Regions from separate parts of the Calothrix sp. NIES-2098 genome, predicted to be linked through region 2. Evidence: predicted binding sites of a transcription regulator. Region 2 holds the regulator's gene; each other region holds the start of a gene.
The links. The regulator HrcA, encoded in region 2, represses chaperone genes, less so after heat shock. The targets are predictions, from matches to a motif close to TTAGCACTCNNGANTCNNGAGTGCTAA.

Region 1 (3,288 bases), 500 kb from region 2:
AGCTTTTATCCTTAAAATACGTAGGTGGCGATCGCAAATCAAACTGCGATCGCCACTTTAATTGCTCCAAGAACATTAGCCAAAATTTACAACTTTCGTCACAAAAAGTTACTCAGGAAATACACTCTGTTTTCCGTATTCTCCCCGAAATGGTAAAGCCAATCAGGAAGATGATACTGATAGTTGTCGCTAGCATTTGTACTAAGGTCAAATGCTGCATTCTCATCGCCAACAAATTACAAACTAAGGTAATTGACCAAAGAGTGTATGCAGCACGGCGTTGGGAGAATCCCCACGCTAGCAAGCGATGGTGTAGGTGGTCTTTGCCAGGAGTACTCATGGGGTTTTTCCCTGCCATCAGTCGTCGTACAATTACCTGAGTAGTGTCCAAAACAGGCAATAACAAAAATAAAACTGTAGGAATTAGAGAAAATACGGTGTTAACTTGGAGTTTTCCTAAAATACTAGTTGCGGCTAGCACATAGCCAAAAAAGTAGGCTCCGGCATCACCCATAATAATCCGGGAAGGGTGGAAGTTATGACGCAAAAATCCCAAGGCTGCGCCCCCCAATGCAGCCAATACTAGAGTTGCCGCTGCACGATATGAAATCTGGGCAGAAACTGCCAACAGACTCATGGCAGTAATAAAACTTACCCCTCCTGCCAAACCATCCATACCATCCATCAAATTGATGGCATTGGTAATTCCTACTACCCAAAATACTGTCAGTGATATTGAAAGAATGTAGTCTATTGGTGTGCCAAAAGCGATTTCAATCCTAATACCATTAGCCACCAGCAATAGTGCTGTGAGAACCTGAGTAAACATCCGTACTGAGGGAGGTAAGCCAAACTGGTCATCAATAAAGCCCACCAGAACTAATATCGTCCCTCCCAAAAGAATAGTCAGTACTTGAGCCAATACACTTTGTACTTCGATTGGTCTTAAGAGAGTAGCTAATACCAGTGCGGCAATGACGCCCGTATAAATAGCCAGACCCCCTGCATTGGGCAAAGGTTCTCGGTTAAGCCGCCGTGCGTTTGGTTGGTCAGCCCAACCTACCCGCAAGGCAAATTTGCGTACTGTGGGAATCAACCGCCATGTTACTAGCCAAGCTAAGAGAAACGTAAATACTACAGCCAACCAGCCGGTGCCGCTAGGGTCAGCAATACCGAGGGATTTAAGGGAGTGGTCTAAATTCATCTCCCAATTCAACCATTACCATAAGCATCAACTGTATATTAATCAATAAAGGTCAAGAGTCAAGGGTCAATAGTCAATAGTCAAGAGTTATTTGCCATTGCTTAAGTAGCATATAGTTATTTCTTTCTCTCCCTGCACCCTGTCTCCATAACACTTATGGACTAAAGACTATGGGCTATTAACGCTCTAAAGTTATTTTTTTATTTCCATTTGTCAATTTGAGCAGTTTTGGATGTTAGCACTCTTGCTCTGTGAGTGCTAAATTGTCTAATGGAAGCGCTTGAGAAATGAAACATGGCGAAGATTATTGCATTTGATGAAGAATCGCGTCGGGCCCTAGAACGGGGTGTGAATGCTCTTGCTGATGCCGTAAAAATCACTCTGGGACCAAAAGGTCGTAACGTTCTTTTAGAAAAAAAATATGGTGCCCCCCAAATTGTTAACGATGGTATCACTGTAGCTAAAGAAATTGAATTAGAAGATCCATTAGAAAACACAGGTGCGAGGCTGATCCAAGAAGTTGCATCTAAAACTAAAGATGTTGCTGGTGATGGTACTACTACAGCCACGGTTTTAGCACAGGCTTTGATCCGGGAAGGGTTAAAGAACGTTGCAGCTGGTAGCAACCCTGTAAGTTTAAAACGGGGGATCGAAAAGACTGTTGAGGCGCTGGTAGAAGAAATTGCCAGAATTGCCAAGCCAGTGGAAGGAAGTGCGATCGCTCAAGTTGCTACAGTTTCAGCAGGTAATGATGAAGAAGTCGGCAGTATGATTGCCGAAGCAATGGATAAAGTCACTAAAGACGGTGTAATTACCGTTGAAGAATCTAAGTCCCTGACAACTGAACTAGAAGTAGTAGAGGGGATGCAGATCGATCGGGGTTACATTTCTCCCTACTTTATCACCAACAACGAACGGCAGACGGTGGAATTTGAAAATGCCCGCATCTTGATTACCGACAAGAAAATCAACAGCATTCAGGATTTAGTACCTGTGCTGGAAAAGGTTGCGCGTTTGGGTCAATCTTTGCTGGTAATCGCAGAAGACGTAGAAGGAGATGCTTTGGCAACTTTGGTTGTGAATAAAGCCCGGGGTGTCCTTTCCGTGGCTGCAATCAAAGCACCAGGATTTGGCGATCGCCGTAAAGCTTTGTTACAAGATATTGCCATTCTTACCGATGGTCAGTTGATTTCAGAAGAAATCGGCTTAAGCTTGGATACTGCTTCTATCGAAGCTTTAGGAACTGCTCGTAAAATTACCATCGACAAAGAAAACACTACAATTGTCGCCGGCAGTACTACCAAGCCAGAAGTACAAAAGCGGATCGGGCAAATTCGCAAGCAGTTGGAAGAAACCGATTCCGAATACGATAAAGAAAAACTGCAAGAACGCATTGCCAAGTTAGCTGGCGGTGTAGCAGTGATTAAAGTTGGTGCGGCTACAGAAACCGAACTCAAAGACCGGAAGCTGCGCATTGAAGATGCTTTAAACGCTACCAAAGCGGCGGTAGAAGAAGGTATTGTTGCTGGTGGTGGTACTACTCTGATTCACCTGGCAACAAAGGTAGAAGCGATTAAAAATAGCCTCCAAGATAGTGAAGAAAAAATTGGAGCTGAGATTATCGGACGCGCACTGGAAGCACCACTACGTCAAATAGCCGACAACGCTGGTGCTGAAGGTTCTGTCATCGTTTCCAGAGTCAAAGAGACTGATTTCAACATTGGCTACAATGCCGCTACTGGGGAATTTGAAGATTTAATTGCTGCTGGTATTATCGACCCGGCGAAAGTCGTGCGTTCTGCTTTACAGAATGCTGCTTCTATTGCTGGTTTAGTCTTAACCACTGAAGCCCTCGTTGTCGAAAAGCCTGAAAAGAAAGCTCCTGCTGCTCCCGCTGATGGCGGTATGGGCGGTATGGGCGGTATGGGTGGTATGGGCGGCATGGGTATGTTCTAATCTCCGCTTCCCCATATAAATATTTATTAAGCAGTTTGTCTTAGTCAAGGCAAACTGTTTTTTATTATTTCTGACCTAAAGGTGAAGGAATGATATCATATCGGCTTGAATAGTTAACCAATTTTGGA
Region 2 (3,288 bases):
TTCTGTGCCCAAGTTTGCCCCAGCTAGTACCCGCTTGGAAAATAAAATTTCCAGAAACTCGCGGCTTTTTTGCGGTTGTGTAGTTGCTAGCGCCATCAAATACCCAGGCTGCTGTCCGTTTTCTGGGTCGCGATCGATATCTAAAGTAGTTAAAGCTAGGGTAATTTCATTTCCTAACCAAGGTTGAATATCTTCTTGGTAATTGATGTTACTTTTAGCGAGTAAATTAGTTTTCAGCTGAGATAATTCCCCTTGACGCTCTAAGACCTGCAATCGGTCTGGATTTACTAGCAAAGATACTGTCACTGGGGAAAACTTCGACACAAAAATAGTAGCACCAGGCTGAGAAGTAGCAGCAGCGATATTAACTGGATTTTTAGCCGACAACCAGTAAAAGCCAGTAATTATAATTACCAGCAGAGCGATCGCGCCAGCTATGAGGAAACCAAAAAATGAGCTTTGCCTATTCACTTAACCTCCTCGCCCCGAAAGCTTCTAATTTCTAAGCATAGTAAGGAAGGGACAAGCGATTTGAATTGCCTGCCAAATATCGCATAATGCATATATATCTATGAATTAATTTAGGAATGGATGCTCATGCTAGGGTTAACATATTCTGTCAACATAAATGATATAGGATTGTTTACAAAAACCTCATGACAGCCAACTCAATTCCCCAAATTAGCGTTGAAGAACTGGCACAACGTCTATCTACTCAGGATTCTAGTATTCAACTAGTAGATGTGCGCGAACCTCAAGAATTAGCGATCGCCAGCATTGAGGGCTTTGTCAACTTCCCTTTGAGTGAATTTGCGGAATGGGGCGATGAAATACCCACCCTTTTGAATCCTCATGCTGAAACCCTGGTACTCTGCCATCACGGGATGCGTTCTGCTCAGATGTGTCAGTGGTTAGTTGCTCAAGGTTTTACAAACGTTAAAAACATAGCAGGTGGAATTGATGCTTACTCTGTCTTAGTCGATCGGTCAATTCCTCAGTATTAATTCTTCAAGATTTGAACTATAGATTGCTCATTTAATACTGAGCTTCCTATTTAGGAAATACATGAGAGTCTCGCCTTGTAGCAATACTGGCGAAATTCTTCATGATGAGTTATGTATAGATGATCCTTTTAGCTTATATATCTCAAAAGCCAAAAAATCAGTACAGAGAAATACATTTTTTAATAAAAGCTTATGGAAAAATACGGTTAATCAGTTAAAAATTCCAATTGAGAGTAGCAGTTTTGATAACGTTAGTCAAGCTGTAGTATAGACCAATCTGGAACTTTACACTAATTAACTGTTTTATAATTAAATAGTCAGTTATCTTAATCCACAATTAGATATATTAGTTAACTATTAATATTTTTTTCCGTTTGCTGTAAAAAGCACAAACTTTTACAAACTTTGATTAACATTTGCCTTCAGTAAAGAATACTTATGCAAGTCCAGTTGACAAATCGACAACAGCATATACTTTGGGCAACAGTACGTCACTACATTGCTACGGCAGAGCCTGTGGGATCGAAAGCTTTAATTGAAGAGTACGATCTAGGTGTTAGTTCCGCCACAATTCGCAATGTGATGGGTGTCCTAGAAAAATCTGGCTTACTGTACCAACCACACACATCTGCTGGACGAGTCCCTTCTGATTCAGGCTATCGCATTTATGTCGATCGCTTAATCACGCCTTCTGAAACTTTAGCCAAAGAAGTAGAGTTAGCACTGCAAAAACGCTTGCAATGGGAAGATTGGAGTTTAGAAGCCCTATTGCAAGGAGCAGCCCAAATCTTAGCAACCTTGAGTGGGTGTATCAGCTTGATTACCATGCCGCAAAATAATACAGCATTGTTGCGACATTTGCAATTGGTGCAAATTGAAACTGGGCGAATCGTGCTGATTGTCGTTACCGATGGTTATGAAACTCATTCCAGACTGATGGATTTGTCACCGACGCGAGAAGAGACTAAACTCGATGGGGAAGCTATAGATCGCGAATTACAAATTGTTTCTAACTTTTTGAATAGCCACCTACGGGGACGCAGTCTGCTGGAATTAGCCAATCTTGACTGGAGTCAATTAGATCGGGAATTTCAACTTTATGGTGAATTCTTGAAAAATTCTGTTGCAGAATTGACTCGTCGAATGACACCAACAACAACGCAAATAATGGTTCGAGGTGTAGCAGAGGTTTTGCGTCAGCCAGAATTTTCGCAATTACAGCAAGTACAGACAATTATCCATCTACTGGAAGAAGAACAAGACCAACTATCAAAATTAATCTTTGAAGAGCCAGAAGGTGAAGATCGGAGTAAATCACGGGTAAATGTGCGCATTGGCTCGGAAAACCCACTAGAACCAATACGTACCTGCACCTTGATTACTTCTACCTATCGCCGTGGTTCCGTACCAGTAGGGAGCGTAGGAGTTTTAGGGCCAACACGCTTAGATTATGAAGGTGCGATCGCAGTTGTAGCTGCGGCGGCCGATTATCTCTCGGAAGCTTTTAGTCAATAATTGTGCTGAATCCATAACTCGAATCCGAGTGTTCATACCCTTGATGAACTAGCCTCAGCTGAGTTTTAATGGAGATTCTTACTTTTGGAGTCTAATTATACAAGAATATCTGTGTTTCCTCGTAAACGCGATAACTTGTAAAAGAACTCTCCATATTTCTCTAGGGTAGTTAATACACTCTTCATCCCTAAGCAAAGGATTCAGTCAATGATAGAAGCTATAGGTTTGGTGATGACCGGATTCTGGTTATTTACGATCTATGACTGTATTCGTAACGAGCCAGAGAGACAAATATGGCTGTGGATTTTACTTTTTGTTAATTTTCCTGGGGCCGTTATCTATTTTTTAACGCGTTGGATACCGAGAAGTAGTGTCCCACTCCCCAATTATTTCAATCGCTGGACGCATAAGCGCGAACTTTGGATGGCGGAAGCACAAGCGAAGAATATTGGAAAAGCTCATCAATACGTTACTTTAGGAAATCTGCTTTGCGATATGGGAAGCTACGATAAAGCAGAAGTAGCCTATAACCAAGCTCTAGAAAAAGAACCAGATAATCTGCAAGCACTTTGGGGTGCAGCATTTATTGCAGCCAAAAATCATAAATTTACATCCGCTAAAGAGTATTTGCATACCATATTAAAAATCGCCCCAGATTATAAGTATGGCGATGCTTCTTTAATTTATGGCGAAACACTTTTTGCTTTACAAGAACTCGATAAAGCTAAAATACATTTAGAACAACATATAAAAAATTGGAGTCATCCAG
Region 3 (3,288 bases), 130 kb from region 2:
TCCTTCATTTCGGTTTCGGTTGCTGCACCCACCTTAACAACTGCGACACCACCCGCTAACTTAGCTAGGCGTTCTTGGAGTTTTTCTTTGTCGTAGGAAGATTCGGTTTCTTCAATTTGACGACGGATTTGTTCAATCCGAGCCTTAACAGCAGCTTCGTTACCTTCAGCAACAATTGTGGTGTTGTCTTTGGTAATGTTGATGCGACGGGCTTTACCTAAGCTATCTAACTTGGTGTTATCGAGCTTCAGACCAGCATCTTCGGTGATTAGCTGACCGCCAGTGAGGATGGCGATATCTTCCAGCATAGCTTTGCGGCGATCGCCAAATCCAGGAGCCTTAACAGCGGCTACGTTCAGCACGCCACGCAGGCGGTTAACTACCAGAGTTGCTAAAGCTTCTTTTTCAATATCTTCAGCAATGATTACTAAAGGACGACCAGCACGCGCTACTTGCTCAAGTACGGGTACGAGGTCTTGTACCAAAGCGATTTTCTTATCAGTTAACAGGAGGAAAGGCTCATCGAAGACAGCTTCCATCCGTTCGGCGTCGGTAGCAAAGTAAGGAGAGATGTAACCTTTGTCAAAGCGCATCCCTTCAGTGATTTCCAGTTCGGTGGTCATGGATTTCCCTTCTTCTAGGGAAATTACGCCTTCTTTACCCACCTTGTCCATTGCTTGAGCAATCATCTGACCAACTTCTTCGTCGTTACCGGCAGAGATTGCACCAACTTGCGCAATAGCTTTGGAATCTTCTACGGGACGGGCATGTTCGGCAATTTTATCTACTAAGAAGTTAGTAGCTTTGTCAATACCACGCTTCAATGAAATGGCATTTGCTCCAGCAGCAACGTTACGTAAGCCTTCTTTAACGATCGCGTGTGCCAAAACGGTAGCTGTGGTGGTGCCATCACCCGCAGCATCGTTGGTTTTAGAAGCAGCTTGGCGAATCAAAGACACACCAGTATTTTCGATGTGGTCTTCTAGTTCGATTTCTTTGGCAATGGTGACACCATCATTGACGATTTGCGGTGCGCCAAATTTTTTCTCTAGCACGACGTTACGACCTTTGGGGCCAAGGGTAACTGCCACAGCTTCAGCTAGAATGTCCATGCCTCGCTCAAGGGCGCGACGGGCGTTTTCGTTGTAGATAATGCGCTTTGCCATAAGTGTCTAATTGAGGGAGTAAGTCAAGTTTGTCTTTAAATTTTGGTAATAGATCGCTCTCGTATGCGGCACGATCGCCATGCCACAGGTACCAAGATCCATTAGCTCACAACTGCTAAAATATCTTTTTCAGAAAGCAGGACGTATTCTTCTGTACCGAGCTTGACATCAGTGCCAGCGTACTTGGAGTAGAGCACTTTGTCTCCGACCTTAATTTCTGGTTCTTGACGAGAACCGTCATCATTCCGCTTACCAGGGCCAAGGGCGACTACTTCCCCTACCTGGGGCTTTTCCTTAGCGGTGTCGGGCAAATACAGCCCACCTGCGGTCTTTTCTTCGGAGGCGCTCACTTTCACGAAAACGCGATCGCCTAATGGTTTAACTGTAGAAACGCTTAAAGATATTGCTGCCATATGAATTTCTCCAGAGTTAGCACTCTCAACTCCTGAGTGCTAATTTACCGAAGACCAGCGTACAATGGCAACAATTTTGGGTGTACGGGTTCCCGAACTGGGGATGAGGGGGACGAGGGAGTGTGGGGAGTGTGGGGAGAAATAACTAATGATTATTGCCTTCTTTGCCAATGCCCAATGCCCAATTAACATTAACAAATGACCCTTTTTATCGATTATTCATGCAGCTAGTTCAAGCATATACTTAAGCATAAATACTTATTTATTTTAAACTTTCAGGTTATGTTGTTTAAGTTACGAATATTTTTATATGAACAAATTTATTTGCAAAGCTGGGAAATTGTTATAGAACTGTAATCAGGGAGCAGCTCGATGAGTAACAATACAGTGATCCAGTGCAGCCGTAAAATCCCCAAAACCACTAAATTTCTAGACAATAAACCCGTGCGTAATTGTGTAGAAACATTAGGACTTGCACAGATTCAAAGACAAATTTTTCTTTGTGTCAGTCAGACAGTTGCCAACTGCTGCTCAAAACAAGCTAGTCTGGAATCCTGGGAATACTTAAAAAGGCGATTGCAGAAGCTCAAGCTCGACCAAACGCTAAACAGTAATCCCATCTGCATCTTGAGAACTACAGCTAATTGCTTGCGAGTTTGTTGTTCTAGACAGATAATGGTGGTTTACCCGGATGTTGTCTGGTATCGTCAAGCGAACCCGGAAGTGATTGAGCGGATCGTCCAAGAACACTTGAAGGCAATAAGGTGGTGGAAAAATATGCATTTTTAACCCATCCTTTGCCAGCAACTTCTCTGTTTGCTTATGAACATCTGAATAGAGGCTTAACATCCGGAGGATATCGTATTTAAGTAGTAAGCGCTCTGAAGCGGTGGTTGGTTTTGAGCTAGGGTCATCTTCACCCAATACTGAACCTGTGAATCGGAAGGATTATTATTTAATCAGCATTTTTTCACCCGCCACTTTCAAAGCGATATATAATAACGCATTATAATTACTACTGCTCTACGTATCCTTACTGGACTATTGCCCATAAGCTAGTAGTCTCCCAAACAGTGGATATCACTGACGAGGCTTCCCATAAGCAAAGGCAAGTTAAGTGGGAAAAAAGACAACATCTCAAATAATCCACCATAGAGGATAAATATACAAGACCTTGATGGACCGAAGCGCGACAAGTGCCACTGCTATGAAAGAGCCCAGCATGAAAGATCACAAACGACTTCTACTGATTGATGATGACCCTAACCTCATCTTGCTGGTGAAGGATTACTTAGAATTCCGGGGATATGAAGTCATCACCGCCGAGAACGGACGAGAAGCTCTGGAAATTTTAGAGCATGATGTTCCAGATATGATTATCTGCGACGTGATGATGCCGGAAATGGACGGATACACTTTTGTAGAACAAGTCCGGCAAAATGAACGTACTAGCTGGATTCCCGTTCTATTCCTTTCAGCTAAGGGACAAAGTGCAGACCGAGTTAAGGGTCTGAATAAAGGTGCTGACGTTTATATGGTCAAGCCCTTTGAACCAGAAGAACTCGTAGCGCAAGTAGAATCTTCGCTGAAGCAAACTATCCGTTGGAAAGAACACCAAGCAAAAGGAGGAGAAAATGGTTCCCGTATCCAGGTTCCCTTCGATGTACAGTTAACTCCTACCGAACTGAAAGTAGTACAGTTTGTAGCCA

Region 1: groL (chaperonin GroEL) is a predicted target of HrcA. The motif match lies at 1,440-1,466, and genes of this name have one in related genera.
Region 3: groES (co-chaperone GroES) is a predicted target of HrcA. The motif match lies at 1,596-1,622, and genes of this name have one in related genera.

The regions. Positions count from the first base shown of each region.
Region 1 covers NZ_CAWNKJ010000001.1:7,612,994-7,616,281, forward strand. Annotated here, with positions in the region: gene AACU33_RS32095 (MraY family glycosyltransferase) at 113-1,204, opposite strand; gene groL (chaperonin GroEL) at 1,499-3,160, shown strand.
Region 2 covers NZ_CAWNKJ010000001.1:7,108,608-7,111,895, reverse strand. Annotated here, with positions in the region: gene AACU33_RS29870 (DUF3352 domain-containing protein) at 1-471, opposite strand, end outside; gene AACU33_RS29865 (rhodanese-like domain-containing protein) at 657-1,004, shown strand; gene hrcA (heat-inducible transcriptional repressor HrcA) at 1,443-2,519, shown strand; gene AACU33_RS29855 (tetratricopeptide repeat protein) at 2,727-3,288, shown strand, end outside.
Region 3 covers NZ_CAWNKJ010000001.1:6,982,243-6,985,530, forward strand. Annotated here, with positions in the region: gene groL (chaperonin GroEL) at 1-1,166, opposite strand, end outside; gene groES (co-chaperone GroES) at 1,268-1,579, opposite strand; gene AACU33_RS29205 ((2Fe-2S) ferredoxin domain-containing protein) at 1,952-2,368, shown strand; gene AACU33_RS29210 (response regulator transcription factor) at 2,757-3,288, shown strand, end outside.